Regions from separate parts of the Priestia sp. YIM B13486 genome, predicted to be linked through region 1. Evidence: riboswitches for the same ligand, from Rfam matches in the RefSeq annotation. Region 1 holds a riboswitch; each other region holds the start of a gene.
The links. Region 1 has a riboswitch for thiamine pyrophosphate ahead of ACFX4G_RS23250 (thiamine phosphate synthase). Riboswitches for the same ligand answer to the same signal wherever they lie in the genome.
Positions count from the first base shown of each region.

Region 2: linked by a shared signal. The riboswitch ahead of tenA (thiaminase II) and the one ahead of ACFX4G_RS23250 (thiamine phosphate synthase) in region 1 are both predicted to bind thiamine pyrophosphate.
Region 3: linked by a shared signal. The riboswitch ahead of thiT (energy-coupled thiamine transporter ThiT) and the one ahead of ACFX4G_RS23250 (thiamine phosphate synthase) in region 1 are both predicted to bind thiamine pyrophosphate.

Region 1 covers NZ_JBHZOZ010000012.1:69,337-80,279, forward strand. The annotation lists gene ACFX4G_RS23205 (Rrf2 family transcriptional regulator) at 1-412, shown strand, start outside; gene ACFX4G_RS23210 (NADPH:quinone oxidoreductase family protein) at 465-1,460, opposite strand; gene ACFX4G_RS23215 (nucleoside hydrolase) at 1,640-2,584, shown strand; gene ACFX4G_RS23220 (amino acid ABC transporter ATP-binding protein) at 2,619-3,353, opposite strand; gene ACFX4G_RS23225 (amino acid ABC transporter permease) at 3,384-4,088, opposite strand; gene ACFX4G_RS23230 (amino acid ABC transporter substrate-binding protein) at 4,072-4,893, opposite strand; gene ACFX4G_RS23235 (fluoride efflux transporter FluC) at 5,235-5,633, shown strand; gene crcB (fluoride efflux transporter CrcB) at 5,634-6,023, shown strand; gene ACFX4G_RS23245 (hypothetical protein) at 6,071-6,286, shown strand; TPP riboswitch at 6,449-6,550, shown strand; gene ACFX4G_RS23250 (thiamine phosphate synthase) at 6,673-7,296, shown strand; gene thiO (glycine oxidase ThiO) at 7,280-8,407, shown strand; gene thiS (sulfur carrier protein ThiS) at 8,404-8,607, shown strand; gene ACFX4G_RS23265 (thiazole synthase) at 8,613-9,380, shown strand; gene ACFX4G_RS23270 (thiazole biosynthesis adenylyltransferase ThiF) at 9,377-10,396, shown strand; gene thiD (bifunctional hydroxymethylpyrimidine kinase/phosphomethylpyrimidine kinase) at 10,419-10,943, shown strand, end outside.
Region 2 covers NZ_JBHZOZ010000002.1:370,792-381,734, reverse strand. The annotation lists gene ACFX4G_RS06090 (ThuA domain-containing protein) at 1-559, opposite strand, end outside; gene ACFX4G_RS06085 (LacI family DNA-binding transcriptional regulator) at 649-1,680, opposite strand; gene ACFX4G_RS06080 (cell wall hydrolase) at 1,931-2,506, shown strand; gene ACFX4G_RS06075 (sodium-dependent transporter) at 2,537-3,871, opposite strand; gene ACFX4G_RS06070 (hypothetical protein) at 4,048-4,230, opposite strand; gene ACFX4G_RS06065 (TspO/MBR family protein) at 4,534-5,280, opposite strand; TPP riboswitch at 5,507-5,604, shown strand; gene tenA (thiaminase II) at 5,699-6,388, shown strand; gene ACFX4G_RS06055 (aldehyde dehydrogenase) at 6,417-7,817, opposite strand; gene ACFX4G_RS06050 (ArsR/SmtB family transcription factor) at 7,831-8,133, opposite strand; gene ACFX4G_RS06045 (SDR family NAD(P)-dependent oxidoreductase) at 8,146-8,925, opposite strand; gene ACFX4G_RS06040 (helix-turn-helix domain-containing protein) at 9,234-10,466, shown strand; gene ACFX4G_RS06035 (phytoene desaturase family protein) at 10,541-10,943, opposite strand, start outside.
Region 3 covers NZ_JBHZOZ010000007.1:49,322-60,264, reverse strand. The annotation lists gene parC (DNA topoisomerase IV subunit A) at 1-1,567, shown strand, start outside; gene ACFX4G_RS18475 (alpha/beta fold hydrolase) at 1,780-2,601, shown strand; gene ACFX4G_RS18470 (LysE family transporter) at 2,587-3,228, opposite strand; gene ACFX4G_RS18465 (YqcI/YcgG family protein) at 3,381-4,148, shown strand; gene ACFX4G_RS18460 (cupin domain-containing protein) at 4,123-4,431, shown strand; gene ACFX4G_RS18455 (cysteine hydrolase family protein) at 4,453-5,040, shown strand; gene ACFX4G_RS18450 (GNAT family N-acetyltransferase) at 5,133-5,624, shown strand; gene ACFX4G_RS18445 (hypothetical protein) at 5,728-6,096, shown strand; gene ACFX4G_RS18440 (amino acid permease) at 6,133-7,572, opposite strand; lysine riboswitch at 7,675-7,859, opposite strand; TPP riboswitch at 8,034-8,134, shown strand; gene thiT (energy-coupled thiamine transporter ThiT) at 8,169-8,777, shown strand; gene ACFX4G_RS18430 (ethanolamine ammonia-lyase reactivating factor EutA) at 8,934-10,352, shown strand; gene ACFX4G_RS18425 (ethanolamine ammonia-lyase subunit EutB) at 10,379-10,943, shown strand, end outside.

The DNA of each region.
Region 1 (10,943 bases):
CACCGTGGCCGTTCACATACTATCTTTAATTAAAGTAGATAGCAGTCATCCTAGTACTTCAGAGTGGATTGCTAGCAGTGTAAATACAAATCCTGTTGTTATAAGACGAGTAATTGGGATGTTAAAGAAAGCTGGACTCGTAGGTGTAAAAGCCGGAGCTGGCGGAGCTTATCTATTGAAAGATCTAGAAGAGATAACGTTGCTGGACGTTTATCGAGCGGTGGCGGCAGTGGAAGAAGGAGAATTGTTTCAAATGCATGAAAATCCGAATGTGGAGTGTCCTGTAGGAGCCAATATTCAAAGTGTTCTTGAATTGATTTTAAAACGTTCTCAAGATGCCATGGAACAAGTCTTAGCGGATGTGACCATGAAAGAATTAGTGACGGATTTAATAGCAAAAATAGATGCATAATAACATGCTTCTGTTCGTAAAAAAACGGAGAAACCTAGGTTTCTCCATTTTTTTATAGCTTCACAATTGTTCGTCCTCGAGCTTGTCCTTTTAATAAAGTCGGAAGTACCTCAGGGAGCTGTTGTAGTGAAATTTCTTGCTGAATGAAAGGTTCGAAGCTTTCAGGCTTAAAGTCATTAGCAAGTCTATTCCAAATCTCTTTTCGAGTAGGCATTGGACAGTAAACAGAATCGATACCTAATAAATTAATCCCTCTTAAAATGAAGGGAAAGACTGTTGTTGGCACTTTGCCTCCAGCCGTTAGCCCGCTGACCGCTACAGAGCCTCCGTACTGAATTTGACTGAGAACAGAAGCTAGAGGCTCTCCGCCCACAGGATCCACCGCAGCGGCCCATTTTTCCTTGCCTAATGCTTTTAATTTGCCGTTATAAACATCTTCACGGGCTACAATAGAGGAAGCGCCAAGCTCTTTCAAATAAGCTGCTTCCGAGCTTTTTCCCGTACTTGCTTCCACTGTGTAGCCTAATTTTGAAAGAATGGCAACCGCAAAGCTTCCTACACCTCCCGTAGCGCCTGTTACAAGCACAGAGCCATTAGATGGACTAGTATGGTTTTCCTCTAAGCGATGCACAGATAAAGCAGCTGTAAAGCCAGCTGTTCCGATAATCATTGCTTCTTTTAACGTTAAATTTTCAGGGAGAGGGACAATCCATTCGCTGCGTATGCGCGCATACTCACTATAGCCTCCAAAGTGTGATACGCCAATGTCATAGCTTGTTGCAATGACATGATCACCTTCTTTAAAATCAGGGCTGTCAGAAGATACAACAACTCCTGCTAGGTCGATTCCTGGAACAAATGGGTAGCTTGTCACAATATTTCCGTTTGCGATGCTGGCTAAGCTATCTTTATAATTCACCCCTGAATAATGAACGCGAATAAGTACATCGCCTTCTGGCAAATCGTTTAGCGTCAGTTCTTGGACGGACGCCTCCACTTGCTCTTCACGTTTTTTATCTACGATTAATGCTGAAAATGATTGCTCCATTTTATTTCTCCTTTCTATAATGAGATGTATATATCTATACATAGACTACCTTATTTCTATACCCATTATAGAAAATAGTAAAAGAAGTTCCTAATACTTTGATTACGAAAGAGATTATTTCATTATAAAATAGCGGTATAGCTATTAGTTAGCAATACATAGAAAAGAGGAGAAGAGAAATGAGCACAAACATATATTTTAACCATGATGCAGGCATTGATGATTTAGTATCGCTTTTTTTACTGCTGAAAATGGATGATGTAAAGGTAACAGGGGTATCTGTTATTCCCGCTGACGGATATCTAGAGCCAGGTATCAGCGCAAGCCAAAAGATTATTGATCGTTTTGGAAGTTATGATATTGAGGTCGCTAAATCTACTTCACGCGGTATGAATCCATTTCCAAAGGAGTGGCGCATGCATACGTTTTATGTAGATGCACTGCCGATTTTAAATGAAAAAGGGGAAGTACAAACAAAAATAAGTCAGCTCCCTGCTCATGATCATTTAATCGAGACATTGCAGCACACAGCCGGGAAAACAACTTTATTGTTTACAGGACCGTTAACAGATTTAGCAAGAGCATTGGAAAAAGCGCCGGAAATAGAAAAGAAAATTGACAAGTTAGTATGGATGGGCGGTACATTTCAAGAAGTAGGAAACGTGCAAGAGCCCGAACATGATGGAACGGCGGAGTGGAATGCTTTTTGGGATCCAGAAGCAGTAGCGAAAGTATGGAAAAGCAAAATTAAAATTGAGATGGTTGCTTTAGAAAGCACGAATCAAGTTCCCTTAACGCCCGCTATTCGTCAAATGTGGGCTTCACTTCGAAGATATGAAGGAGTAGACTTTGTAGGGCAGTGCTACGCGGCTTGCCCGCCGCTTGTACACGTTGAAACCAATTCAACATATTATTTGTGGGATGTACTCACAACAGCATTTACAGGGAATTCAACACTTGTGAAGGTAAAAACCGTTTCGAGTATTGTGCATACAGAAACACCGAGCCAAGGAAGAACAGAAATTTCCGAAGAGGGACGACCTGTAGATGTCGTATATGATGTCACAGCTGAAGCATTCTTTACGTACATTACAGATTTGATGAAAAAAGCAGTAGCCAAATAAAGAAAAAGGTTGCACATGAAAGTGTGCAACCTTTTTAATGAATCATATTCAAGAATTGACGTGTCCGCTCTTGTTGAGGATTTGAAAATATTTTATCTGGTGTCCCTCTTTCCATAATGACGCCTTGATCCATAAAAATAACTTCATCCGCTACTTCACGGGCAAAGCGCATTTCGTGAGTTACCACCACCATCGTCATTCCTTCTTTTGCCAAGTCTTTCATGGCTTGAAGAACGTCTCCTACAAGCTCAGGATCAAGAGCTGAAGTAGGCTCATCAAACAGCATAACTTTTGGATCCATCGCCATTGCTCTGGCGATGCCAACGCGCTGTTGTTGTCCGCCAGACAGCTGGAAAGGATAAAAGTCGAGCTTGTCTCCTAAGCCAACTCGTGTTAATAATTCTTTCCCTCTTTTTTCTGCTTCTTGAGTGGAAACACCTTTTACAATTACAGGACCTTCCATAACATTTTCAAGTGCAGTTTTATGAGGAAATAAGTTATAGTTTTGAAAGACCATACCTGTTAGGCTTCGAAATGAAGTAATGTCTTTTTTACGAACAGGGTTGGTAAAATTCATGCTTTTTTTATCAAGTTCAATCGTACCGTCTGTTGGGATTTCTAACAGATTTAAGCAACGTAAAAAAGTTGTTTTACCGGATCCAGAAGGGCCGATTAATACAATTACCTTGCCCTGTTCAACTTCCAAATCAATCCCTTTTAATACTTGCAAATCACCGAATGATTTATGCAAATTTTTGATATTAATCATATAAAAAACTCCTTTAGCTACTTGAAACAGTTATTTAGATACGTAACGATCTAGTCTTATTTCAATGCGTCCTTGGATAATGGATAAGATTGTGCACATAATCCAGTACAAGAGCGCTGCTTCACTATAAAGAAGTAAAAACTCATAGTTAGTTGAAGCAATTTCTTGAGCTTGACGGAACATTTCAGAAACAAGAATAAGCGATGCAAGTGACGTGTCTTTAATAAGACTAATAAAAGAGTTAGATAATGGCGGAATCGATACACGTGCTGCTTGCGGTAAGATAATCCGTCTTAACGCTTGGGAATAGGTCATACCAAGTGAGTAGCCAGCTTCCCACTGTCCTTTAGGAATAGATTGAATTGCTGCTCGGATAATTTCAGATGCATAAGCACCTACACTTAATGAAAATCCAATAACAGCAGAGATAAATGGATCAATTGTTATATCTAAGTTAGGTAATCCGTAGAAAATGATAAATAATTGCACAAGCAAAGGCGTTCCACGAATAATTGAGACATATACACGTGCAATCATGTTTAATACCTTATTTGACGACAAGCGAGCAAGTGCTGTTAAAACAGCTAACACAATGCCTATGGCAAAGCTTATTAATGTTAGTGGAATAGAATATTGAATAGCTCCCTTTAGCATTGGTAAGAGAGATGATTGAGCGATTGAAATCAATTGATTCAATCGCTCTCCATCAGGAAAAATATTATTTAGGAGAAACATCTTCGCCAAACCATTTCTTAGAAATTTTTGCGTATGTTCCGTCTTTTTTCATATCTTTCAATGCTTTGTTTACTTCATCCACTAACTTACCGCTGTCTTTTCTAAACATAAAGCCGCTTGCAGCACCATCGGATTTTTCATCCGCGATTTTGATAGGTGCGTTAGGGTGCTTTTTCTTATAGTCAAGGAACGATAATTTATCGTTGATTGTAGCATCAACACGGTTTGCGCTCATTAGTTCTACTGCTTGAGCAAAACCTTCAGCACTCGTAATGTTTGCACCATAAGATTGAGCCATGTCTTTATAGTTACTTGTTAATGACTGCGCTGATTTTTTTCCTTTTAAATCTTTAAATGATTTGATATCTTTTTCGTCTTTACGAACAATTAATACAGCGCCTGACTGGATGTATGGATCAGAGAAATCGTATTTCTTTTGACGATCTTCACGAATACCCACTTCGTTAGCAATCATGTCAAAGCGTTTAGCATCTAATCCGGCAAACATGCCATCCCACTGTGTTTCTTTGAACTCAGCTTTTACGCCAAGACGTTTAGCTACTTCTTGAGCCAATTCTACATCAAACCCAGTTAGCTTTTGTTTGTCATCATGAAAAGTGAACGGAGGGTATGTACCTTCAGTTCCAATTGTTAATACGCCATCTTTTTTCACTTTATTATATAAATCCTCTTGTGAAGATTTATTGTCTCCATTGTTTGCTTCATTTTTTGAGCTAGAACCGCATGCGGCAAGCACAACTGTGAAAGCTAATAGTAGCGACAAAAGTGCAGCAAATTTCTTCATTTTCTAAACCCCCTAGTATTCTGATAGGAAATGATACTCTGTGATACTAAACAAGAACACAGCAAAAGTCAACAAAAAAAACTTATACGATTAATGTGACTTAAAATAAGGGAAATATACCTTCTATACACGGTTTATCATAAGGATACAGAAAGTTTTTAAAATTTGGATTAAGTGGATTTTTAAGGGAGGTTTGAGGAGTAAAAAGGAAGTTTCATGCGACGATTTTCTCTTTCATTTTTTCATGACTTTTGGTGCAATAAACATATAGTTAAATGTTAAGGTAGAAATAAATTCCTTATGGTACACTTAAAGAAGAATTTATGAAACGGAGCGATATGATGAAAGCCATAAACTTGATCTCAATTGCCTTTGGTGCTATCGCTGGTACATATGCACGTTATTTGCTGAATCTTTCCTTATTATATACGGGCTATCCAATAGGAACGGTAATTGAAAACCTATTAGGAAGCTTCATACTAGGCCTATTAACAGGATTTTTTGTGTGGAAAAAGCCAAAAGAATGGATAAAGCTTGGACTAGGAGTTGGCGTATGCGGCGGTTTTACAACGTATTCAACGTTTGCAGGAGACGTCATTTCTCTCACTCAGCACCATTTATTTTGGGGAGCCATTTATGTAATGGTCTCTTTAGTAGGTGGAATCCTTCTTGCTTTAGCAGGCTATCTATGCGGTGAAGCGGCAGGGAAAAATTTAGTGAAAGTACATGAGGTGAAGTAAATGAGCATAGTGAGCTTGGCACTTGGCGGGGCAGCTGGAGGAATATGCCGTTATCTTTTGGGTTTAAAAGTTACAAAAACAGTTTCAAACCCTCCTTTTCCAGTATCAATGCTGTTTGTAAACTTGCTCGGTGCGTTTGGGCTTGGTCTTTTTTACGGTAGTTATTATGGAAAGGTTCCGAGTCATGCTTATGATGATTCAATATTTTTAATGATTGGCATTGGTTTTTTTGGTGCCTTTACCACTTTTTCAACGTTCAGTGTGGAAACCGTACAGTTAATTCGAGAAAAATCTTATCGGAAAATGCTGGCGTATGTGGGGATTTCAGCATTTGGAACAGTTGGTTTATTTACAGTCGGTTTACTGGCAGGAACGTTTTTATTTAAGTAAAGAGAACGTTTCTAGTAGGGAAAAACAAAAAGACGGAGAAGTAGAGAATGGATAGAAAAGCAGAAGTTTGGAAATACATTTTGTTGATTGTAGCTGTTGCAGGTCAGATCATCGGTTTTTTATTTTTATTTATAAATGTTGTGGCGGCATTTATTTTTTACGGTTTTTATATTCTAACTTTTATTATGTTACTCCTGCTGTTTATATGGGATCGGAAAAAGGAAAAAGACAAGGAAGAATTTGACGACTATACCGATTACTAATCATATAAAAAGCAGAATGATGAGGTGCGCCGGACCTCTTACTTAGTAAAGAAGCTTAAAAGATACATCTATAAAAGGAAGAGAGCCGTAAGAGCATAAAGAGATATTGTATTTACATCTAGTTGTGTTATAATTTTAAGTGCGAAAACAAAATCAATAAATAGCAATCACTAGGGGAGCTTTTTGAAGCTGAGACGAATGTATTTCGGACCCTTTGAACCTGATCTGGTTTGTACCAGCGTAGGGAAGTGGCGATCATGTTTACATAACGATGCATGCTAACCACTCTACGTTGTAGAGTGGTTTTTTTGTATGTAATAAAGCCCTCTACACAAGATGAAGTGATTGAAATTTCTCTTTATTCTGAACGGAAAGGTTTCGATCATATGGATATTCCTAAATTTCATGTCGTTACAACAGATAAGCAGCCAATTGAAGAGGTTCGGGACATTTTAACGGCTATTGAGCCTTTTGCGGGTGCCATTCATATTAGAGAAAAAAAGAAAACGGCAAAGCAGATTCAATGTTTGCTAGAAAGCCTGCCATTTTGTCTCTCTAAAATTATTGTAAATGACCGAGTTGATGTAGCGCATGCTTTAAAAGCAAAAGGCGTACAGCTTGCCTATCATAGTTTAGATGTTTCGTGTGTTAGAGACGTATTTCCTTCTCTTATTGTCGGAAAATCAGTTCACTCTGTGGAAGAGGCTTTAGAAGCTGAAAAAGATGGTGCCCACTACATTCTATACGGACATATTTATTCAACACATTCAAAAAAAGGATTAAAAAGTCGAGGGGTAGCAGCACTAAAAGAAGTAGTAGATGCTGTACAGATACCGGTTATTGCCATTGGAGGAATTACACCTGTAAATGCCAAAGAGGTGCTTCAAACAGGAGCACACGGTATAGCTGTGATGTCTGGTGTCATGCTTGCGCAAAATCCCCTTAAAGCGATTAAACAATATTCTCATATATGGACATCTGGAGGTGGAGAAAATGAAGCAGCATTATGATGTACTGTTAGTCGGAGGAGGCATAATCAGCTCTTCTATCGCTTATCATTTGTCAAAACAAGGAGCATCAGTGGCCATTCTTGAACGAAATCAAATTGGTTGTGAAGCTTCAAGTGCAGCAGCTGGTATTTTAGGTGCTCAAGCTGAAATTGATGAAGAAGGTCCTCTTTTAGACCTTGCTATTAAGAGCAGAAGCATGTTTCCTGAGCTGGTGAAGGAACTAAAAGAAAAAACGGCCATCGACGTAGAGCTCATTCAAAAAGGCTTATTAAAAGTCGCTGTAACAGAAGAAGATGCACACGTATTAAAGAAAAAAGCCGCTCAGCACCACCAATGGGATGAACATGTAAGATGGATCGATGTAAAAGAAGCGCGTTTGTTAGAACCCGGTCTCTCTCCAGACATATACGGAGCCATTACAATACCGGGGGACGGCCAGCTAGCTCCGGCTAAGTTAACGCAAGCTCTTGCTCATGGAGCCTTGTATCACGGAGCAGATATATTCGAATACTGTGATGTTCATTCTCTTATTATGGAAAATGAAACAGTAAAAGGTGTACAGACGTCCAGAGGCTCTTTTTACGGAGAAAAAGTAGTTATTGCAGCAGGCTCATGGGCTAAACGCTTTATTTCTTCTGAACATTTAGGTCGCGTGTTTCCCGTAAAAGGGGAGTGTATTGCTCTTCGAAGTCATAAGCCGCTGCTTTCTAAAACGATTTTTTTAGATGAAGGTTTTTACTTAGTGCCTAAGACTGGTGGAAGAATCGTAATCGGGGCAACTAAGCTACAGCATGACTTTACCAAGACGGTTTCTGCACAAGGTATTCAATTTTTGCTGAATAAAGCTTCGGCGCTTCTGCCAGCTATTAAAGAAGCCACATTTGAAAAAGCATGGGCTGGTCTTCGTCCACAAACAAATGATGGCTGGCCTTATTTAGGAGAGCATCCTGAAATAGCGAATCTACACATGGCGTTTGGCCACTACCGAAACGGTATTTTATTAAGTGCTGCAACTGGAAAAATTATGGCTGATGCTTTGTTAGGGAAAAAGCTGAATCATTCATTTTTTACATCATTTCAGCTAACAAGAGTAATGGAGGGAGTTCATTGAATCTAATCATTAATGGTAAGACCGTTACTTTTGGAGATGAAATTGAAACGGTCGAGCACTTGTTGCAGGCTCAGAACCTGCATGAACGAGTGGTAATTGTTGAGCTAAACAAGAACATTTTGCAAAAAGAAGAACATAGCGATGCATGCTTAAAAGATGGCGATATATTAGAAGTTGTTTCATTTGTCGGAGGAGGATGAAGAGTATGTTAAAAATTGGACAATATACATTTAATTCACGTTTATTATTAGGGACAGGGAAATTTCCGGACTTTACGACTCAGCGTCAAGCGGTAGAAGAGTCAGAAACAGAAATTTTAACATTTGCTGTGAGACGAATGGATATTTTTGATCAAAATCAGCCTAATTTATTAGAAGCGCTTGATGTGAAGCGTTTCACTCTTTTGCCTAACACTGCTGGAGCAAAAAATGCAGAAGAGGCCGTACGTATTGCTAAATTAGCAAAGGCTTCTGGACTTTGTGACATGGTGAAAGTAGAAGTAATTGGATGTGATAAAACGCTGCTTCCTGATCCAGTTGAAACATTAAAAGCCAGTGAAGAACTGTTAAAAGAGGGCTTTACCGTTTTACCTTACACATCAGATGATGTTTTACTTGCGCGTCGTTTAGAGGAGTTAGGCGTACATGCCATTATGCCAGGAGCTTCGCCTATAGGTTCAGGTCAAGGTATTATTAATCCGTTGAACATGCGTTTTATCATTGAACAATCAACTGTTCCAGTAATTGTAGATGCAGGTATTGGAACGGCTTCAGACGCAGCTCAAGCTATGGAGTTAGGAGCAGATGGTGTGTTATTAAATACAGCTGTTTCAGGAGCAAAAGATCCTGTGAAAATGGCTCGTGCTATGAAGTTAGCGATTGAAGCAGGACGAGCAGCATTTGAAGCAGGACGTATTGAAAAGAAACAATATGCAACGGCAAGCAGTCCAACAGAAGGGATGAGTATCGGTTGATTAATCGTTATTCCCGCCAAGAATTGTTTCAACCTATTGGAAAAGGCGGACAGCAGCAAATTCAAGAAAAGCATGTTCTGATTGTAGGAGCAGGTGCTCTTGGAACAGGGAACGCGGAGGCCCTTGCGCGAGCGGGGGTAAAGAAAATAACGCTCATTGACCGGGACTATGTAGAATGGAGCAACCTTCAGCGGCAGCAATTGTATAGTGAAAAAGATGCTGATAAAAGAATTCCAAAAGCAATTGCCGCTAAAAAACGGCTTCACGATATTAATCACGATGTAAAAGTAGAAGCGCACGTAGCAGACGGTACCCCTCAAGTTTTAGAACAGCTTGTTGAGGGGGTAGATGTTATGATTGATGCAACCGATAATTTTGACACACGCCTTGTAATGAATGATTTATCACAAAAATATGATATTCCTTGGATTTACGGAGCATGTGTAGGAAGTTATGGAATTAGTTATACTATCATACCAAGTGAAACACCGTGTTTATCCTGTTTGCTTGAATCTGTACCGCTTGGAGGGTTAACATGTGATACAGTGGGGATTATTAGTCCTGCTGTCCAAATGGTAGTCGCTCATCAAGTAACAGAAGTGTTAAAAATATTAGTCGGAGACTGGAATGCGCTCAGGAGGGAACTTGTTTCGTTTGACGTATGGAAAAATGAGTATACGAGCATCAATGTGAACGTGTTTCGCAAATCTGCTTGCCGCTCATGCGGCAGTGAACAAACGTATCCCTTTTTACAATATGAAAATCAAACGAAAACAGCTGTGCTATGCGGAAGAAACACGGTACAAATCCGTCCGGGCAAATCAGCCAAGCAGCCGCTGCAGTCTTTAGGTGAACGATTAAAAGAAAAAGGATATAAAATTGAACAGAATCCGTATCTGCTTTCTTTTTATGTAGATGATTACCGTTTAGTTATGTTTCAAGATGGGCGCGTCTTTGTCCATGGAACAAACGATATAGTAGAAGCAAAGTCACTTTATCATCGGTATATTGGGTAAGAAAGAGATGGAGGTTTCAAGCATGACAGTACCAAAAGCATTAACCATTGCTGGATCAGACAGCGGTGGAGGAGCAGGCATTCAAGCAGATTTAAAAACATTTCAAGAGCGTGACGTTTTTGGCATGTCTGTTATTACAGCTGTGACCGCACAAAATACAGTTGGCGTTCAAGGAGTTTATCCTTTAGAAGTAGAAGCAGTTGAAACTCAGTTAGATTCAATTGCCACTGACTTATTTCCTAATGCAGTGAAGACAGGTATGTTGTTCAGTGCTGATATTATTTACGCAGTGGCTCGTAAAATCAAACAGTACGGACTGCAAAATGTTGTAGTTGATCCCGTTATGATTGCAAAAGGCGGTCAGTCTCTTCTTCAAAGTGAAGCCGTACAGGCTCTAAAAGAATTGTTGCCTCTTTGTGAAGTCATTACGCCGAACATACCGGAGGCGGAAGTCATCACGGGTAAAGAAATTCACACGATCGAAGACCGAAAAGAAGCGGCAAAACAGATTCATGAGCTAGGTGTAAAGCACGTGGTAATTAAAGGC
Region 2 (10,943 bases), on a different contig from region 1:
CGTTTCCGCGTTTGTACGTGCAGCCGCTTCTGAAAATTTCTCCGCCTTCAAACCAGCTCGTGAAAATCAGTTCATCAGGTGCTGGAATATCAAAGTGCTCTCCATACATTTCTTCGCGCTCAAGCTCGATAAATTCACTAATACCTTCCACAATCGGATGGCTCGGTTCTACTACCCACAAGCGCTCTTTTTCATCTGCTTCACGCCATTTTAAGTCGCAGCTTGTGCCCATTAACGTTTTAAAAATTTTAGAAAAGTGACCTGAGTGCAAGACAATAAGCCCCATACCGTCTAGCACGCGCTGCTTTACTTTCTCAACGATGTCATCTTTCACTTCGTCATGTGCTAAATGACCCCACCATACTAAAACATCCGTTTGATTTAATACTTCTTCAGTCAACCCGTGTTCTACTTCGTCTAATGTTGCGGTGTGTGTACGAAACCCTCCTTCTTCTAAAAAAGAAGCGATGGCACCGTGAATGCCTTCAGGGTAAATTTCTCTTACAACCGGATTTTTCTGTTCATGACGATTTTCATTCCATACTGTAACATTAATCATTTTCATATCCCCTTTTTTTGTGAATGCTAACTTATATCCCCTTTTTTCATAAATGCTAAACTTTGGTTAACCGGTTAACTTACTGCGGTTCACCCGCGCTTAGCAGTCGAATCTCGAATAATAAGTTCAACCGATAATTTCACATGCTGCAGCGTGCTGAAACGGTGTTCAATTGCTTGAATAAGCGAGGTCGCAGCTACGACTCCTTTGTTAAATACATCTTGACGAATGGTTGTTAGACTGGGAGATGCATAGCTACTAAACGTTATGTCATCAAACCCTACGATTGAGTAGTCCTGCGGAATTTTTTTCCCCTTTTCTTGCAGTGCTTTCATAATTCCAAGCGCCAGCGTATCAGAGGAAGCAAAAACCGCCCGAATATCCTTATGATCTTTCAGCAGCTTGTTCCCTAAATTGTAACCGTTATCAAACGAACTTTCGTTCACTTCAAAAACAAACGTCTTTGATGGCGTAATGCCCGCTTCTTTTAATGCTTTCTCGTAGCCTATATACCTCTTTTTATCCACTGGACTATTGACGAGGTGATGAGCAACAAAGGCAATTTCTTTGTGCCCCAAATTCACTAAATGTGTTGTAGCTAGATATCCTCCATACTCATCGTCTACAGAAATATGATGATAATCACGTTCGTACCTTTCATATGTATCTACTAGCACAATCGGATTCGATAACGCTTTCATTTTCTCATACAATCGATGCGGGAAGGCTCCTAAAAACAGAAGACCATCAATATTTCTCGTTCGAATCCATTTTAGACAATCAGCTGGGCTACTCGCTCCAGATATGACTAGATCATAACCATGCTTACGGATTACATATTCAATTCCACTAATCATTTCACTGTAATAATGGTTATCTTTAAATATAGTAGAAAGTGAATCATCTGTAAGCGGGAACATAACGCCAATCATATTTGACTTTTGTTTCGAAAGACTAACGGCGGTTAAATTTGGTTCGTAGTTTAATTCTTTTACCGCTGTTAAAATTCGCTCTTTTGTTTCATCGGATACTTTGTTAATTCCGTTTAAGACGTAAGATACTGAAGCTGCAGATACCCCTGCATGCTTCGCTACATCACGAATCGTTATCTTTTCTCCCATAAAATCTCTCCAGTTAAACGGTTAACTATTTACTCGTTCATTATAATTCACTCCTTTATTATCAGTCAACGTATTTTTCAAATTATCTGTTAACTATTATAATATCTTCCTAGATTGGTATGTTTTAAGCAGTGACAAGATGTATTGACACCTGTTAATCTTTGAAACGTACATATAAAGTTCGGTGCACAGCACGCACCGATCCGTGATAAAAGGGGCGTTCAAAAGGATTTCAGGAGGTACTTACTTTATGTTTAAGAAACTAGCAATTATTGGAGCACTGGCAGTTCCTATGTTCGGCATGAGTCACGGGGCAAATGCCGCTGAAACAACTCATCGCGTAAAAGCCGGAGAGACTCTTTACAAGATTGGCACTGAATACGGCGTTACGGTTAAACAGTTAAAAGAAGCGAATCACAAATCTACGGACTCTATTAATGCAAATGAAACACTAACAATCCCTAACTCTATTAGCGAAAGTGATAAAGAATTGTTAGCTCGCCTTGTACAAGCTGAAGCAAAAGGCGAACCTTACGCTGGCAAAGTGGCTGTAGCAACAGTTGTCTTAAATCGCGTGGATAGCGATTCTTTCCCAAACTCTATTCATGATGTCATTTATCAAGGTACACAGTTTACACCTGTACAAAACGGTGAAATTAATAAAGCAGCTGATGCTGAAGCAAAAAAAGCTGTAAATGAAGCACTAGCTTTTAGAGGTCAAGGAAAAGGTTCATTATTCTTCTTTAATCCAGATAAAACAAGCGACCAATGGCTTCGTCAAAAACAGGTTACGATCACAATCGGAAATCACGTGTTTGCAAAATAAACAAAAAAAGCACTCAGATGAGTGCTTTTTTTAATATGCAACAAGTAAGCTTAATAAAACAGCTATAATAATAATAGGCAATACGTATTTAACTAGAAAGAACCATGCGTTGAATAATTTAGCGCCTTTTGTACTTCCTGAAATAAACTCTTCGTACACGGCTTCTTTTTTCATTTTAAATGTCACAAAAATCGCAATGGCTAAACTTCCCAGAGGCAGCATTAAGTTGCTCACAAAAAAGTCAGCTACGTCAAATATACTTCTGCCAAAAAGTGAGACATGTTTTAGTACACCAAACGAAAGCGCTGATGGGATACCTACCACAAACACAAGAATCCCTGATAAAGAAGCGTAGCGAGTTCGTTTTGTCTGATCGTCTTTGGTTAAAGCAGCTACGATAATTTCCAGCAGTGAGAAAGCAGACGTAAGCGTAGCAAATAGAAATAAAATTAAAAACAGTGCTAAAAAGACGGTACCAAACGGCATTTTCTCAAATACTGTTGGCAAGACCACAAACAAAAGTCCAGGTCCTTCAGTTGGCTTTAATCCAAATGAAAAAACGGCTGGGAAAATAGCCAAACCCGCCAGCAGCGAAACAAACAAGTTCAAAATAGCAATAGTCCCAGCTGAACGCGTCAAGCTTACTTTTTTCCCTAAATAAGAGCTATATGTCACCATGCAAGATAATCCCACGCAAAGCGAGAAAAACGACTGACCGAGCGCATAGAGAACAGATGACCCTGTAATGGCTGAAAAATCCGGTTTCAAAAAGAACTTTACTCCGTCCATTGCTCCGTCTAATGTTAAAGAACGCACCACGATAATGATAAAACAAATAAATAACAGCGGCATCATGTATTTATTAGCACGCTCTATTCCTTTTTGTACGCCTTTTGAAATAACAAACACTGTAATTAATAAAAACAGCGCCTGTGCACCTAATACTACATAAGGTTGGCTAATGACGGCATTGAACAACGGACCGTACTCTTTTCCGCTTAGCATACCGGTTACGCTCATAATCGTATATAAAATCACCCAGCCGCCAACGACGCTGTAAAAGGAAAGCAAAACGACACAGCTTAGTACTCCCAGCCTGCCAATCCATACCCAAGCGGATTTTGGAGCAATTGCCTTATAAGCACTAATCGCTTCTTTCCCCGTATGTCTTCCAATGATAAATTCTGCCAACAGAAGCGGCAATCCAATAAAAATCGTAAATAAAATAAACAACGCAAAAAACGCTCCACCGCCACTGGTTCCCGTTACGTATGGAAACTTCCATATCGCTCCTAGACCAATTGCTGCCCCAGCAGATGCTAAAATAAAACCGAGGCGTGAAGACCACTGATTTCCTTTACTCATATAATGTTACTCTCTCCTCTTCTAAACTCAAAACTCACCTGATTAGTACTGTACCATAAATGCAGAAGAAAATCATTCCCGTTTTACTTTTTTCTATAAAACGATATCTATATAGAATAGAAAAAATGAAGAAGCAGCTGCTTCTTCATTTTAAGGTTGGTGTTTCTATTCAAAATTTATTCTCTGTACGAGGATTCATCTCCACGGTAGGCTTCTTGATTTGAAATTTCTTCAATATGCATATGCCCTTCTCTCTCTAAACGAAGGACCGTACGCTCTGCATCTTCATAACTCTCGCACGTCACTTGTTTATATTCCATATCATCTTTATCCGTGTAAGCGACTAAATATGTTTCCATTTTAACTCCTCCTAATATAACCTGTATGTAACGTATGTTGCCTTTTTCGTTTATTTCTAAACATATAGGCTCCAAACATAAAGCCTAGCATACTATAATAGCGGAACTTCAATTTAAAAAAGTTGAATTTTTCATTATGCACCGATGCAACATGGAGGTTACACTTATGACATTTATTTTATCATTCGTACCAATTGTTGTTCCTTTTGGTATTTTAATTAGCTTAATTGCTTTTACAGCTGCTTTTTTACAATCAAAAGAGCATCATAAAAAGCTCTAGCTTACAAAAGCTAGAGCTTCTTTTTAAAAACGTCTATAGCGTTTAATCAATCCCACAATAATGGCAATTGCTAATAAAACAACTGAAATGATGACAGTAATGACAATTGGCTGATTTCCACTTTGCTTCACTGCAATGGCAATATAAGCCCAAATAAAAACAAGCGGATAAACAGCGTCTCGGTTTTTTAATGTAAACATGATGCCCAGCACAGCTCCTACCAGCAGCATAATAATCGTCCATGCTAACTCGTTTAAGCCAAGCAAGTGCTGTATTCCATTTGCTTGAAATACGACAAACACATTGACAATAGTCGCAACAGAAATCCATCCAAGATAAAGCGAAATCGGCAGACGCATAAACCATGTCGTCATTCGAGAATGCTGAATAATGGAATACACAATCATTAATGTGCCTAGAATAAAGAGCATAACTAAAAGAGATAACTTATAGTAATCGTTTTGGAAAATAAAGATCCACGCACTATTTAACAAACAGTTTAGAAAAAACCAAATGCCGATACGTGCATATATTTCCTTTTGATCTTCTCTTGCAAAAAATTGGCGTATAACCCAAATGGTTAATAATAAATAAATAACGCCCCAGATAGCAAAAGCATAACCCGCTGGTGTAAACAACGTAGGAACTTGCGCAGAAGCTTCTCCCGTTGTTTTGCCTCCTATTGGAATGGCATTTGCTAAATAATTCACAAGCAGTGTAATAGCCAAGCCTACTGTATTTAATACAGCATACAAACGAAATTTCGCCATTTTGTTCTCTCCTTTCTTCTATTTATATGGGAGTGTTTCGGAGACGAAAACGGCTCTTCCCTTCATTAATACCTCTTCTTCCCTAAAAATATGCATTTTTAAACAAAAATGATTAAAAATAGCTTTAAGAAATTTCCTCTTTAAGAAAGAAAAGCGGTTAGCACACAATTTCCCATAACGCTTTCTATTTTTCAGAATATATGGTAAGTTAAACTTAGATTAATAGGAAGTCCACTAGGGGTGCCACCGGCTGAGACAAGTTTTCTTGATCCCTTTGAACCTGATCTGGCTCATACCAGCGTAGGAAAGTGGCAATGTTCAGTTTTTACTGTCCTTTGCCACTCCGTTTATAAACGGAGTGTTTTTTATTTCCTTTATGTGCTTGTTTGTGACTTCCTCATATTAAAGGAGGATTTTGATGTCATTTTCATCTCAATTAAGACAAGAAGCAAACTATATTTACGAAGCCATTTTTAACCATCCTTTTATTAAAGGAATTGCTGAAGGAAACGTGCCAAAAGAAGCGCTTATTCACTACGTTTCTCAAGATTACGAATACTTAACAGCATTTGTTCGCATTTACGGCGCTGCTTTAACAAAATGCCGCACGCGTACCGAAATGGAAGCCTTTAATGCCGGCATTTCTACGGTATTACATAGTGAAGTACACCCTCACAATAATTTTTGTGAAGTAGCAGGCGTACGTTATGAAGACCTTCACACTGAGACGCTTTCACCGACGGCCAGCCACTACATTAACCATATGACAAGTGTTGCGCATACAGGCAGCTTAGCAGAAATCATTGCAGTGCTTCTTCCATGTCCATGGACGTACGTTGAAATTGGCCAGCGCATTACAGAACAAGTAAATCCATCTCCTTCTCATCCTTTTTATGAATGGATTCAGTTTTATAATAATGAAGAAATGAATGGCACAACACAATGGTTTTGTAACAAGCTTGATGAACTCGCCGAACAAGCTACTGAAGAAGAACGTAACCGTATGAAAGATCACTTCATCAAAAGCTGTGAACTGGAGTATTTATTTTGGGAAATGGCATATACCCAAGAAAAATGGCCGCTTTCTCAGCTTTCACTTTCAAAATAACGAAAAAGCCTCCTATCAGGAGGCTCTTTTATTTCAATAGTTTTTTGATCATTTTCAAGCTTTGTTTTTCCGAAGGATAGCGGAATGACAAATCAAACTTGGTTGTTTGAGACAGCATGCTTTTAAAATGAGTGAATGTCTGAAAGCTGTCTTTTCCATGATATTGACCCGTGCCGCTTTCTCCCACTCCGCCAAACGGCAAATATGGCGTAGCGATATGCATAAGCGTATCGTTTATACAGCCTCCTCCAAATGAAAGGCGCTCCGTTATCACGTTTTGCACATTTTCACTTTCTGTAAATAAGTAAAGAGCTAACGGCTTAGCTTTTTCTTGAACTTTATGAATGACTTCGTCTAGTGTTTCATATTCAATCATAGGAAGAATAGGCCCAAAGATTTCTTCTTGCATAACATCTGATGTCCAGCTTACTTCACTTAACACCGTAGGTTCTATTGTTAGCGTGTTTTTATTGTACCCGCCTCCAACTATAGCATTTCCGTCTTTTAAAAACTCAACTAGCCGAGTAAAATGACGCTCACTGACAATACGGCCGTAGCGGTCGCTTTCAAGTGGATTACTACCGTAAAATTGAGAAATTGCTTCGCGAAGTTTCTCTACAAGCTGCGCTTTCACTTTTTGATGCACGAGCAAATAATCAGGAGCAACGCACGTTTGGCCTGCATTCATCCCTTTACCAAACATAATTCGCTTCGCTGCAAGATCTAGGTTTGCGTCTTCATGTACAATGCACGGACTTTTTCCGCCTAGCTCAAGCGTGACTGGAATAAGCTGCTTCCCTGCTTCTTGCATAATAATTTTCCCTACATTTACACTTCCCGTAAAGAAAATATAATCAAGTGGCTGTTTTAAAAGCAGGCTCGTCGTGTCTACAGCGCCTTCAATCACCGTCACAAATGCTGGGTCAAAAGCTTCAGCCAGTAATTCTTGTATAACGCGAGATACGCTAGGCGTTAATTCAGAAGGTTTTATAATCGCCGTGTTTCCAGCGGCAATCGCTCCTACTAAAGGAGACAATGCTAATTGAAACGGATAGTTCCACGGAGCAATAATTAACGCGACTCCATACGGTTCAGGAACAATTTTCCCTTTAGAGCCCACATGTGTTAAAGCGGTTTTTACTTTTTTAGGCTTCATCCATTTTGCTAAATGCTTAAGCGTAAACCGAATCTCCTCTAGTAAAATCCCAATTTCCGACGTGTACGCCTCTACTTCAGATTTATTTAAATCTTGTTTTAAAGCATCCATAATTCTCTGCTCGTTTTGTTTGACTGCGTCTCTTAGCTTATTCAGCGCTTGAATACGGCTGCTGATACTCTTGGTCTTTTGCGCATAGAAATACTGCTTTTGTGTAGAAACAATATGTTCAATGACCGTTTCATCTGTTATATAAAATCGCTCGTGGTTCATCTCTTTCATCTCCCTATAAACATTCGCTTTCAACTGTAGCAAGCAAGTTTTTTAATAGCTCAACTGCCTCATTTAAAGCTAATGAATAATATCTCTGCGTTCCTTTTTGCTCAATTTGCACAAGCTTTTGATCGCGTAGAATTTTTAAATGATGAGAAATTGCCGGTCGTGATAGCGTAGACTCATTTGCAATTTCATTTACGGTTAAAGGCTCTTTTTCCGCGAGCAGCAAAATAATATCTTGTCTTGCTGAATCACTTAGCGCCTGAAAAATAGGAATGCTGGCACGAAATAACTCGACTGCTTTTTGACTCATATAGATTCTCCTTTATTTAATTTCTTGTGTTCTGCGGACAACGGATGTAAGCCACTTTCTTGGCACGAAGCGCGGGATGAACGTAGCGAGACGAAACTGTACTCCTGGTACGATAACCGTCTGCCCTTTCATAAATTTTTTATAGCCAACTTTCGTTACTGTTTCTACATCCGTTGCACCGCTTTGAAAAAGCTTGGAGTTGCTTAGCTGGGCTCGGTCGCTAAAACCCGTTTTAGTTGGACCCGGGCATAGAGCACTTACCGTTACATTGGTACCTTTTAATTCATTTTCAAGGGCCTCTGTGAAAGATAATACGTACGCTTTCGTTGCGTAATATACCGTCATAAGTGGACCTGGCATAAATGCAGCAACAGATGCAATGTTTAAAATTTTCCCGCGATTTCTTTTGACCATATCCGGTAAAAATAATTTTGTTAAATGAGTTAATGCTCGAATATTTAAATCAATCATGTTTAACTCTTCATCTAAAGCTGTTTCAATAAATTTGCCGTATAGTCCAAAACCAGCATTGTTCACTAAATAGTCAACGTGCATTTTTTTATTTTTAAGTTCTTCATATAATGACTGTATCTCTTCTTCTCTTGATAAATCCTTAACAACCGTTATGACTTCAATATTATAAGTAGATTTTAAATTCTCTCCAATAGCGGCTAGTTTATCAGCGCTTCTGGCAACTAAAATTACAGGATGCCCATCCTTTGCGAATTGATAAGCTAATTCTTTACCTATTCCTCCCGACGCACCGGTGATGAGCGCATAATGCTGTGACATAGTGTTCACTCCTTATGTTTATATGTTCAAGAACTTAAACATTTAAACTTATCTTATAGGATTCATTTTTTCCCGTCAACTGTTTTCTATACTCTTCTTTTCTTTTGTGTTTTCCATTTTTTCCATTTACGCATTTCTGTACATTTTTTTACAAAATATGCGTTTTCTTTACATAGAAGGCTAATGTCGTCTAGTTTTGACAACCTTTGTCACCTAGCAGGAAAACAAGTGAAGATATGGTGAATACAACATACAACAAATAATCCATTACATAGTTGGATGAAAATAGATAAGGGAGGAAATGAAAAATGATGGAGTCATATACAATTAAAAAAGTAAGTGATCAATTAGAGGTAGAAAAGAAAACGCTAAAACAATGGGAAAAATTATTGGGCAGCTATTTAACAATTGAACGAGTAGATGGAGCCCGTGTCTATACAGAGGAACAAATTGAATTATTTAATGATATTAAACAGCTGTTTGATGAACAATGTACGTTAGATGAAGTCAAAGAATACGTTCAGCTGCTGATAAAAGAACAAGAAGCACAGGAGCATTTAGTGATGGAATCAGAGGCAGCGGTTTCAAAAGAAGAAGAACCGGCACAGTTGAAAACTGCTAAAAAAGAAAACGTCATTGATTTTCAAGAACATTCCAATAAACAAATGAAGCAAGAAAAGAAAAAAGCTGCTGAAAAACAGGAAAGCATTTCAGAAAATAAGCAGGAGAAGACCCCTCCTATACCTGAAGCACGATTAGCTACTGAAGAAGAAAAGCAGGCTATTTCTGCTTCTATTGAAGAGCCAAAACCAAACGACCTTGTTGTGAATGAAAAAGAACTGCTTCAAGGGGAATTAGTAGAAGCTGTTCGCCGCTATGAAGATGTGTTTGAGGTACTTGATACATTTAAAGCTGATTTGTTAAAAGAAATGCGAGAAGGTATGCGAAATGAAGTTCGCGAAGAAATTGTCGGAGAAGTAAAAAGAGAGCTTGAAAAAAGTGCTACCCAAACTGTAGAAATGGTGGAATCGGTCGGGGCATACATCTCTGAGTCTTCAGAACGCAGTGCAAGAGATGTAGAAAATATGTCTAAAAAAATTATCCGTTCTAACGAAAAATCGTTTGATGAAGTCACTTCTTTGATTGAAGATTATTCAACAATTGCTGAAGAGAAAACCGAGGATATGCGCCTGTTCATGAAAGATGTCATGGAGAATGCGGATGAATCCTCTAAAGAAATGCAGTATTTATTAGACCGATTCTCCAGTAATTCCACCGTTGCGATGAATCAAGTAAAATTTATGGTTGAAAAATTAAACAATTCTTCAACTAATACGACAGAAGAGCTTCGTGATTTAATTGATTCAATGAATGAGGAACGAGTCTATTATTTAAAAGAAATGGAGAAAGAACGTAAGCTTCATCGTCAGAGCGTAGCTGAACGCGAAGAGATGTTTAGTGATTTTGTCCAAACCTTTAGACAAACCGCCGCTGCTGATATGAAGCGAAAACGGAAGTGGTGGAAGCTGTTCCTCTCCTGAAAACACCGGCCCTATGGTAATAGGGCCGGTGTTTTTTAATGGTATGAACAATAGTAGTTTGTATGTAAAAAATGTTAAGGTAACGTATGGCGATGAGACGTTATACTTTGAAACACATGATAGCCGCTTACCGATACGCCTATAGTTCCCGCTCCCGGAAACACTGTATCTCCGCATAACCATAGTCCTTGTAAGCCAGATCGATGCGAAATGCTCTTGAACAAGGCATGATCTAACGTTTGCGGAAAGCCTCCCACTCCCCCGTTTGGGCGAGAAGTGAACCTTTCCCATGCTTTAGGAGCTCCCGAAATTTGATGCTCTGCTTTTCCAATGCCAGGAATAATGGTTTTAATGCCTGCTACCATTTTTTTCTCAAGAACTTGTTTTTGAAGGTCATAGGCTTCTTTGTTGCTCCACTTGCTAAGATCAATGTGAGTAGACACTGTAATTGTACGCTTGCCTTCAGGGGCTCGAAAA
Region 3 (10,943 bases), on a different contig from region 1:
TGCTGAAGTTCGCGATGAAACGGATCGTACCGGTCTGCGCATCGTAGTAGAATTAAAAAAAGATGCAAATGCTCAAGGAGTACTTCACTATCTTTATAAAAATACGGATCTGCAAGTACCTTATAATTTTAACATGGTTGCTATTGCTAAAAAGCGACCAAAGCTTATGAGTTTGGCTAACATTCTTGATGCTTATATTGATCATCAAAGAGAAGTGGTAACAAATCGTTCTAAATATGAACTGCAAAAAGCACGTGAACGTGAACATATTGTAGCGGGATTGATTAAGGCCCTGTCGATTTTAGATGAAGTTATTGCAACGATTAGAGCGTCTAAAGATAAGCGCGACGCTAAAAATAATTTAATTGCCAAATATGAATTTACAGAACCTCAAGCAGAGGCGATTGTATCGCTTCAATTATACCGTTTGACAAACACGGACATCACAGCTCTACAAGCGGAAGCCGAAGAGCTAGGTGCTAAAATTAACGAGTTAGAAGAAATCTTACATAGCGAGAAAAAACTTTTTAATGTAATCAAAAAAGAATTACGCCGTGTAAAGAAGCAATATAGTACAGAACGCCGCTCAAAAATTGAAGCGGAAATCGAAGAAATTAAGATTAATCTAGAAGTGATGGTTCCATCTGAAGAAGTGATAGTGACAGTCACAAAAGACGGATACGTAAAACGAACAAGCCTTCGTTCTTACGCCGCGTCTAACGGGCAAGACTTCGGTATGAAAGATACGGACCGAATTTTAGCGAAGTATGAAATTAATACAACCGAAACGCTACTCATCTTCACAAACAAAGGAAATTATTTATATATGCCAGTGCACGAACTTCCTGATATCAGGTGGAAAGACATGGGGCAGCATATCATGAACATTGTTCCAATTGATAAAGAAGAGCAAATTGTACGGGCGATACCGGTGAAAGAATTTAAAGAAAATCAGTATCTGCTTTTCTTTACGAAAAATGGTATGGTCAAAAAATCAGAATTACTTCAATATAAAGCACAGCGCTACTCCAAAGCTCTTGTCGCCGTTAATTTAAAAGGCGATGATGAAGTAATCGATGTATATCAAACGGATGGTAAAAAACAAGTGTTTATTGCCACTCGTTCTGGCTACGGACTGCGTTTCCGGGAAGAAGAAATCAATATTGTAGGAACTCGCGCTTCTGGTGTGAAAGGAATTAACTTAAAAGACGATGATTATGTTGTAAGCGGCGTTATCTTCGATGAAGATGAAGCTCTATCAACTGAATTATTTATCGCCACGCAGCGAGGAGCTGTGAAAAAGACAAAAATTACTGAGTTTGAAGAATCAGCACGAGCAAAACGAGGGCTAGTGATGGTCCGAGAACTAAAATCTAACCCGCATCAAATTGCAAAAGTAAAAGCAATTTCTAAAGAACATTACGTGATAGTGGAATCATCTAAAGGTCAAATCGAGCAGGTTGATCCGTCTACAATGCGAGCTAGCGACCGATACAGCAACGGTTCATTCGTATTGGACCAAAGTGAAGCTGGCAATTTAGTTGATGTGTGGCTGGAAGAAAAATAACAAAAAAAGTAGTAAAGTTTTTAACGCTTTACTACTTTTTTTGTCTAATATTTTTAAATTAAACTATGTTCTAAATAAACAATATAAAAGAATTTCCCTACTCCTTATCCCAGATAAACATTATACACCTCCTACACAAGCCTCTAAGAAACTTTTGAATGTTCCAATTGTCCTACACATATATATATAAGACCCACTAGGAGGTGTTATAGATGAACTACTTTATTCACGTAACTCCTAAGACTAAACTTTTTGTTCGAGATATTGGAAAAGGGGAACCCGTTCTTTTCCTTCACGGGTGGCCGGTTAACGCTAAAATGTACGAATACCAATTTACAACGTTGCCGGCCCGAGGTATTCGATGTATCGCTCCTGATCTTCGGGGATTCGGAAAATCAGATGCACCTTTCACCGGCTATTCTTATAATCAATTAGCGGATGATATTCGCATGTTAGTAGAAAGACTTGAGCTTAAAAATTATACGCTCGTAGGCTTTTCTATGGGGGGAGCCATTGCTATTCGATATATGAGCAGACATTTAGGATATGGCGTGAAGAAGTTAATTTTATTAGGGGCAGCGGCTCCAAGCTTTATTCAAAAAACTGATTTTCCATATGGACTTCCTTCTGAAGAAGTAAATACAATTATTCAAAATACGTATAGAGATCGTCCTAACATGCTTGAAGAGTTTGGGAAAAAGGTTTTTAATCAGCCTACCAGCTCAGCCTTTAGAGGATGGTTTCAAGATTTAGGTTTAGAGGCATCCGGTCATGGAACGATTAAAACTGCGGTGTCTTTACGAGACGAAGACTTACGGGAAGATTTGAGTCAAATTTTTACTGAGACATATATATTACACGGAAAAAAAGATCAAATTTGTCCATTTGATCTTGCAAAAGTTATGAATCGTCATATTTCATTTTCTACACTTCTTCCATTTGAAAATAGTGGACACGGTCTTTTTTATGATGAACGTGAGAAAGTAAATGACACTCTTATTGAACTCATCGCTAAAAGCTCAGCCTATAAGTAAGGATATACATTTAAAACCGAATTGGCAGCCAAATAAAAAAAGTAAAAAACCTGCACCTAACGTAATAAAGCGAAGAAGCTTAGGCGTGATAAATTTTCTTGTAAAATGAATGCTGCTGGCAATATTTAAATTCCAAAGAAGGATGCCAAAGATAATAAAGAAACTGTGAAAAAAGACAGATAGCCACGTTTGACTTTGGAGGCTTTCGCTTAAGCTTGACCCAAATACACCAAACCAAAACACAATATTTAAAGGATTCATAAGAGCAATGAAGAAACCTGTAAAAAACGACTTATCTCTTTTAATAGAGGGTTTATTTACATCTATTGAAAAGGAACGAGAAACAGCTTGTTTCATACTTTGAAAGCCAACAAATGTGAGCATGACAAAACCAGTTGCATACAGGGTAACAGTAACAGCCTGCATCTGCACAAAAGGCGTTAACCCTATTAAAATGAGGAGCATAAATAAAATGTCGGCCGTCATGCCCCCTAAACCAACTAGCCAAGAAGCCCAAAAACCTTTCGTCAGCCCTTTTTTAATCATCTCTATATTAATTGGACCTACCGGTGCTGCGAGACTAATACCTAGAATTATTTGTTTTATAGCAATCAAAAACCACTCCACAAACACAGCCTCCTTTCTAACTTGTCCAATAGTAGCTTATATATATATAGATTAGAGTTTTATAATTTAGAAGTGGCATTTAGTTAAAAATGCTCATAAACTTTCTTTTCTTTAATACACATGTAACGTTAAGTTCCATAAGGAGGGTTTTAATGGCATCAAAAATGCTTTTTCGAGCCAATGAGATTTTAGAGTCAACGCATGTCCCGTTTTGGGGAAAAGATGCTTTTCAATATTTCCAAAGCGATATATTATCAGAAGAAAATCCATTTCCTTGTATATTAGGGGTAGAAGGCTTTAAAAAAGATTTACTGCGGTTTTCATTTGTGACTACTCCTTATAACTACCAAGATATTAGGAATGCAGCGTCGGCACTTAGAGAATACATAGATACTTTTAAAACCATAGGTCGCTATACATCCTTTGTGTTATTCTTTAAGCCTGAACATAAAGAACGTTCAATGGAAGAGTACGAAACGATGTTTTGGGATACGCTGACGTTTCTTCATCAAATTGATCAAAAGACATGGCCGCAAGACATTCCAAAAGATCCAAAAGATCCATTATGGGAATTTTGCTTTCACGGAGAACCTATTTTTGTCGTCTGTAATACGCCTGCTCATTCTTTACGTAAAAGCCGTAAGAGCAGAGGATTTATGATTACATTTCAGCCTCGATGGGTGTTTGAAGGTATGACAGGAGATTCAAAAATAGGGCGGCACGTACAAAAGGTGGTCCGCGATCGGTTAAAAACATATGATGACGTATCAGCTCACCCTGAGTTAGGGTGGTATGGACAGCAGGAAAACCGAGAGTGGAAGCAATATTTTTTACACGATGATAACAACTATACTACCGGACAGTGTCCGTTTAAATTAAAAAGGAGTGAGCAGCATGGACGTAAAAAAAGCCTCTATTAAAAAAGGAGTTGGCGGAAAGTTTGAAGAAGTAATTAAAGAACTGCTTCCGGCGTATACTGGATACGTTGAAGTACAGCACGATATTGCTTTTCAAACGCACCCATCTCATACCCATCCAACTGATGAAATTCTTCATATACTTGAAGGATCTATTTACTTTACAGTTGAACATGATACGGTTCTATGTCAGGCAGGAGATCGAATACATTTACCGAAACAAACGGTTCATTCCTCAAAAGCCGGTCCTGATGGGTGCACATACGTTATTTCCATTTTAAAATAAAGACGAAAGAAGATGATGCTTATGGTACGTTCCCGGCCAGTGCTGCTGCTTATCGATGTACAAGAAGGGTTTTATTCACCACAGTGGGGGGAAAGAAATAATCTAGATGCAGAAAAACATATGCTGACGCTACTGCAAGCATGGAGGCGCCAAAATTATCCTGTCATTCACGTACAGCATGCATCAGAAAATCCAGATTCTCCTTTACACCCAAGTTCGAAGGGGTTTCAGTTCAAAGAAGGGTTTGGTCCACAAGAAGACGAATACTTCATTCGCAAACACGTGAACAGCTGCTTCATTGGAACAGAGCTAGACAGTTATTTAAAAGCAAATGGCTATGATACGCTTATCTTAATAGGACTAACTACTAATCACTGCGTTTCTACGACTGCCCGCATGGCTGGAAATCTAGGGTACAGAACGTACGTTGTAAACGATGCAACAGCTTGCTTTGATTGTATGTCATACGATGGAAAAACAAGGCTTCCTGCAGAAGATGTACATACATTCGCACTGTCTTCTTTGCATGAGGAGTTTGCAACGGTCGTTTCTACAAAAGAGACACTTCAAGTTCTTCAAACCTTTCAATATGCTCAAAATCATAACTGATGTGCATGCACACATCGGTTTTTTTTATGTAGATTATGTTTCTTAAAAGAAGTAAAATAAAGATAATTCTATACTATAAGGAGTTTGTACATATGATCATTCGTTATGCTAAAGAAGAAGATTTACCTATGCTTGTTGAAATTTATAATCAGTCCGTTCAAACAAGTGCTGCTACTTTTGACTTAACGCCTGTAACGGTAGAACAAAGAAGGGGCTGGTTTAATAATCATATTAGCAATGAACTTTTTCCGCTTATTGTCGCGGAAAAAGATGGGGTAGTAGCGGGCTATGCTTCGCTTTCTTCTTATCGAGATAAAGAAGCGTACATTCAAACGGTTGAGCTATCGATTTATATTGATAAAAATCAGCAGGGGTATGGCATTGGAAAACAGCTTATGAAGCGGATTTTGGAATTGGCTAAAGAACTCAACCATCACGTTGTCATTTCAGGGATTACAAAAGGGAATGATATCAGTATCAAAATGCATGAGCAATTTAATTTTACATTTTGCGGAGAATTTAAAGAAGTAGGCTGGAAATTCGATCAGTGGCAAGATGTGCTTTTTTATCAGCTTATTTTATAAGATGTATGACACCTTTACACATTGTAACGTTTTAGTTTCATGTGTAAAGGTTATTAAAATAATAAGTCATTTTATTATTTTAATACGAAAGGTGTTAGCTATCATGAATACACATTTTCAATATCAGCATATAAGAGCTATTCCAAAAAGATGGTCCAAAAAAGAACTGCATATCCAGCTGAATAGAATCAAACACAATTCTGAACTATCTACTATAACAGCAGATCCGCTTTTTCATCTGTTACAATGTACTCGTTCGGGCCTTCAAACTAAGCAAGAAATCATAGACTACATCCAAAGCATTCCTACTCATCAACTTCCATCTTTTGTAACCCATTTAAGCAGGTTAATTCAGCATATTTATTATATAGAAGCTGCTGATTACTGCAATCGTCCCCTCAAAGGTTATATGCTTGTTATGAAAAAACAGCCCGCCTATATATCTCTACATTTTGCTGATCAGATCACATAAAAAAAGCTCTCTATTCTTTTGAATAGAGAGCTTTTTTTATTCGTATTTTTTCACTGTTACTTGGCATTCTTTTAGCGGAATAAGTTTTGACTTTTTCGTCCATTTGTATCCTAACCAAACAATTAAGAATAAAGGAAGTCCGATATAAGAAACAAGTACACCGTACCAGTCAATCGAATCACCCATAAACGCCGAATAGTTTTGACCTAAAATAACAACAGCACATAAAATAAAGGCAAAGATAGGACCAAACGGGAAAAGTTTTGCATGATATGGAAGTTCACTCAAATCATGACCTTGGGCAACAAATGCTCTTCTAAAACGATAGTGGCTGATTGCAATTCCTAACCAAGCAATAAAACCAGACATACCAGAAGCGTTAAGTAACCATGTGTATACCGCACCGTCTCCAAAAAATGAAGCACCAAATGCAAGTGTACCGACAAGTGCCGTTGCGATTAAGGCATTAACTGGAACGCCTCGTTTATTCACTTTTGCTAAGAACCTTGGTGCTTTTCCATCTTTCGCTAAGTTCCACAGCATACGCGTAGAAGCATACATACCTGAGTTACCAGCAGATAAAACGGCTGTTAAAATAACGGCATTGATAGCCGATGCCGCAAACGCCAGACCTGCTCGTTCGAATATTAGAGTAAACGGACTTACCCGCACATCATCACTTGCTAATGAATCCGCTGTGTATGGAATAAGCATTCCAATAACAAAAATAGCTAAAATATAAAATAACAAGATGCGCCAGAAGACTTGTTTAACTGCGCGAGGAACCGTTTTTTCCGGATCTTCACTTTCTCCAGCCGCGACCCCAAGCAACTCTGTTCCTTGGAATGAAAAACCAGCAGCCATAAAAATACCTAGTACAGTAAAGAATCCACCGTGAATCGGTCCATCACCAAGCGTGAAGTTTTTAAAACCTGGTGCTTCATTGTTAAAGATACCAAAAATCATCATAATACCAATAACTAAAAAGATGATAACTGTTACTACTTTAATTAACGAAAACCAAAATTCAGATTCACCAAATCCTTTTACAGAAAGGTAGTTAAGCCCAAACATAATTAATAAAAACAGGGCACTCCATAAAATAGAAGAAGAGTTTGGGAACCAAAATTTCATAATAAGGGCTCCAGCGGATAATTCAGCTGCAATCGTAATAGCCCAGTTATACCAGTAGTTCCAGCCGAGAGCGAAACCAAAGGATGGATCTACAAAACGAGACGCATACGTACTAAATGAACCAGCTTCAGGCATATAAGCTGCGAGCTCTGCTAGGCTGGTCATCAAAAAGTAAACCATGACGCCAATGATAGCGTAAGCTAAAAGCGCTCCCCCAGGTCCTGCTGTGTGAATTGCTCCACCACTTGCTAGGAATAAGCCGGTTCCGATGGCTCCTCCTAATGAAATCATCGTTAAGTGGCGAGATTTCAACCCACGTTTTAATTCTTGCTGCTCTTGCATAGATAAATACTCCTTTCGAATGTACGGAAAGAGACGGGATAACATAAAAAAAGCCCGCAGTATATGTGCGCGCTTTTAAATCTGAAAACCGCGTCAACCTTCCGTGAAGATAGCTCTTCACATCACTCGCATGATGTGACAGTTCTGTTCCTGTTCGGAGACAGCCCCAGCTTAAATCAACCGAGAAGTGATCTAAACTTCGGCAATTTTTCCTTTCAAGCAACATCCTCAATGTTCTCTGCATTTCCGTTACTTTACTATTAAAAACTGCGACCTCTACCTCATCGATTAGGATGAGGGTTTTTTATATTCAATTGACATAAAAGAAGTATAACAAATACTAAAACGATTGTCATTATAAAAAATAGATTCAGAAAATAGAAACATCTTTGAAATCTCTCGAATCTATTTTGTTACATATGGTATAATGAATGTTGTCATAATACTACATAAATATCCGAACGTACCACAGGGGGAGCCGCCGTGCTGAGAGTGAACGAAATGTTCAGACCCTTAGAACCTGTTAGTTAACGCTAGCGTAGGAATGTGGGAATAGTAGCATATCTATTTGCTTACTCCTGTGTAAACCGTTTGATATGAATGATTCAAAAACAGGAGTGAGAAACGTGAATAAAGCATTACCTTTACAGGCTAAAATTGAAATAGCTATTTTTGCAGCATTAGCACTTCTACTTGATCTTTTGCCTTCCATTAAGATTGCAACGGCTGTGAGTATTTCGTTCTCCATGGTGCCCATTTTTATTATGTGCTTTCGCTGGGGAGTAAAAGGCGGGGCTCTATCTGGTCTATTATGGGGGCTGTTGCAGTTGGCAACAGGAACGGCTTATATTTTAACAGCGCTACAAACGTTTATTGAATATATTGTGGCTTTTGCTTTTATAGGTTTTGGAGGTGTTTTTTCGCAATCTATTAAAACAAATTTAGCTAACAATAACAGATCAAAAGCTTTTGTTTTGATTGTTTTATCCCTTGTTATCGGCAGCTTCGCACGGTATTTCTGGCACTTTATTGCGGGCATTATTTTTTGGGGATCATATGCGCCAAAGGGTATGTCCGCTCTATGGTATTCTTTTTCAATGAACGGTATTTCAATGGTAGGGTCACTAATAGCCTGCTTAATCATTCTTTCACTATTAATTCCATCCGCATCAAGAATGATTGTAACTAAATCACACTCATCATAAGCAAAAAGACTAAATCTACCAAGATTTAGTCTTTTTTGTCATTTGTCACCTTTGTTTACACAAAAGTGTGTCAGGTTTGATAACATAGTTAGTGAAATATTCAAAAAACTGTTTTATGATAATCACCATATTCAAACGAGATAAGGGATTGATAGCATGCTACAGAAATGGATAACGAGCATAGGTTTAGATATTGGAACAAGCACAACAAAATTGATTGTAAGCAAGCTGTTAATAGCAAATCAACAAAATCAATTTACGCTGCCAGGCTGTCAAATTATTGATCGTCGCGTAACGTATGTAAGTTCTATCTATACAACCCCTATGCTAAACGATGTTGAAATCGATGTTCAAAGATTAACGGTACTACTAGAACAAGAGTATAAGAACGCAGGAATCTCCTTAGATCAAGTGGAGGCAGGTGCTGTGATCATCACAGGAGAAACGGCCAGAAAGCAAAATGCAGAAAGTATCGTTCACTATCTAGCCGAACATGCTGGAGATTTTGTTGTTGCAACAGCCGGTGCTGACTTGGAAGGAATATTGGCGGCAAAAGGATCAGGAGCAATCCAACATTCCGCTGAAACAAATGCAGTAATTGCCAATATTGATGTAGGAGGAGGCACCGCTAACATCACTTTATGTCAAAACGGAAAAGTGATCGAAACGTTTACGCTGCATGTAGGTGGAAGATTAATTCGGCTGAATTCAGACGGCTTTGTTACCTACGTTTCACCTTATTTAACTGAATTTTTAAAAAATAATTCTTTAACACTGCGAGAAGGTGAAAAAGCAACATTTGAAAAACTCTCGTCTATCTGTCAATTACTAGCTGAAGAAACCGTGAATTATGTAAGAGCACTAATTCAAACCTCTTCGCTGCTCGTTTCTCCTCATACAAGATCTTCTATCCAACCAGAAACAATTATGATTTCAGGAGGGGTAGGAGCAATGATGGAGAAGCAAAAGCCGAAAACAGTGAGGGAAGTGGCCATACACGGAGACGTTGGTCCGCTTCTAGCATATCATTTTCAATCCATCCAAGTATCTCAATCCGCTGAGACAACGCGCGCTACTGTAATTGGGGCTGGTATGCAAAATACAGAAGTTAGCGGATCAACCGTATATATTGGGTCGAAGCGGCTGCCGTTAAAAAATATCCCGATTGTAGAGATACCCGTTCAGCAAGAAGAGACGTGGAATCCGCAGCTGTTTCAAGAAAGAGTTCGAGCGGCATGTATGCAGGCTTCAACTCTTTTCAGGGCAGAAGACCCCCCTGCTGCTATTGCTTTATCTCATTTTCCTTACTGCAGCTATAAGATGCTTCAAGAATTAGCAAAAATAATAAGCGATGAATTTATTGCTTGTTTTAAGGGAGCTAAGTGCCTCGTTGTTCTATGCGAACAAGATATTGCAAAAGCTTTAGGACAAGCACTAGCTAAACAGAGGAAAGAGTTAGAAATTATTTGTTTAGATCAAATTGATTTTACACACGGAGATTACATCGATCTAGGGTTACCAGTAGCCGGAGAAGCGATCTCCGTTTCCGTTAAAACGCTCGCTTTTTCATCATAATCAGCTGAACACACAAGGAGGAAACGATGTTTAAAACTACACGAATGTTAGGAGAAACATTTTCATTTTATAGCTTAAAAGAAATCATGGCCAAAGCAAACGAAGAGCGTTCTGGAGATCAGCTCGCAGGAGTTAGCGCTGAGTCAATGAAAGAACGAATGGCAGCAAAGCAAGTTCTAGCTGATATCACACTTGCTGATATTCGAAATTACCCGCTGCTCAGCGCAGATGAAGACAACGTCTCGGCATTAATCGAAAGTCAGATTGATTCCTCTGTTTACGACATTATTAAAAATTGGACAGTAGGGGATTTAAGAGAATACCTTTTATCCGATCAGCATAGCGGAGAAGACCTTCTTGCACTTAGCAAAGGATTAAGCAGCGAAATGATTGCGGCAGCTACTAAAATTATGTCCAATTTAGATTTAATTCAAGGAGCTGCCAAGATAGAAGTGCAAACTACTTGTCAAACGACTATCGGCCAAAAAGGAGTATTGGCTTCTCGGGCCCAGCCTAATCATCCTTCAGATAACTTAAAGGGAATGAGAGCATCTCTATACGAAGCGTTAAGCTATGGAATTGGAGATGCGG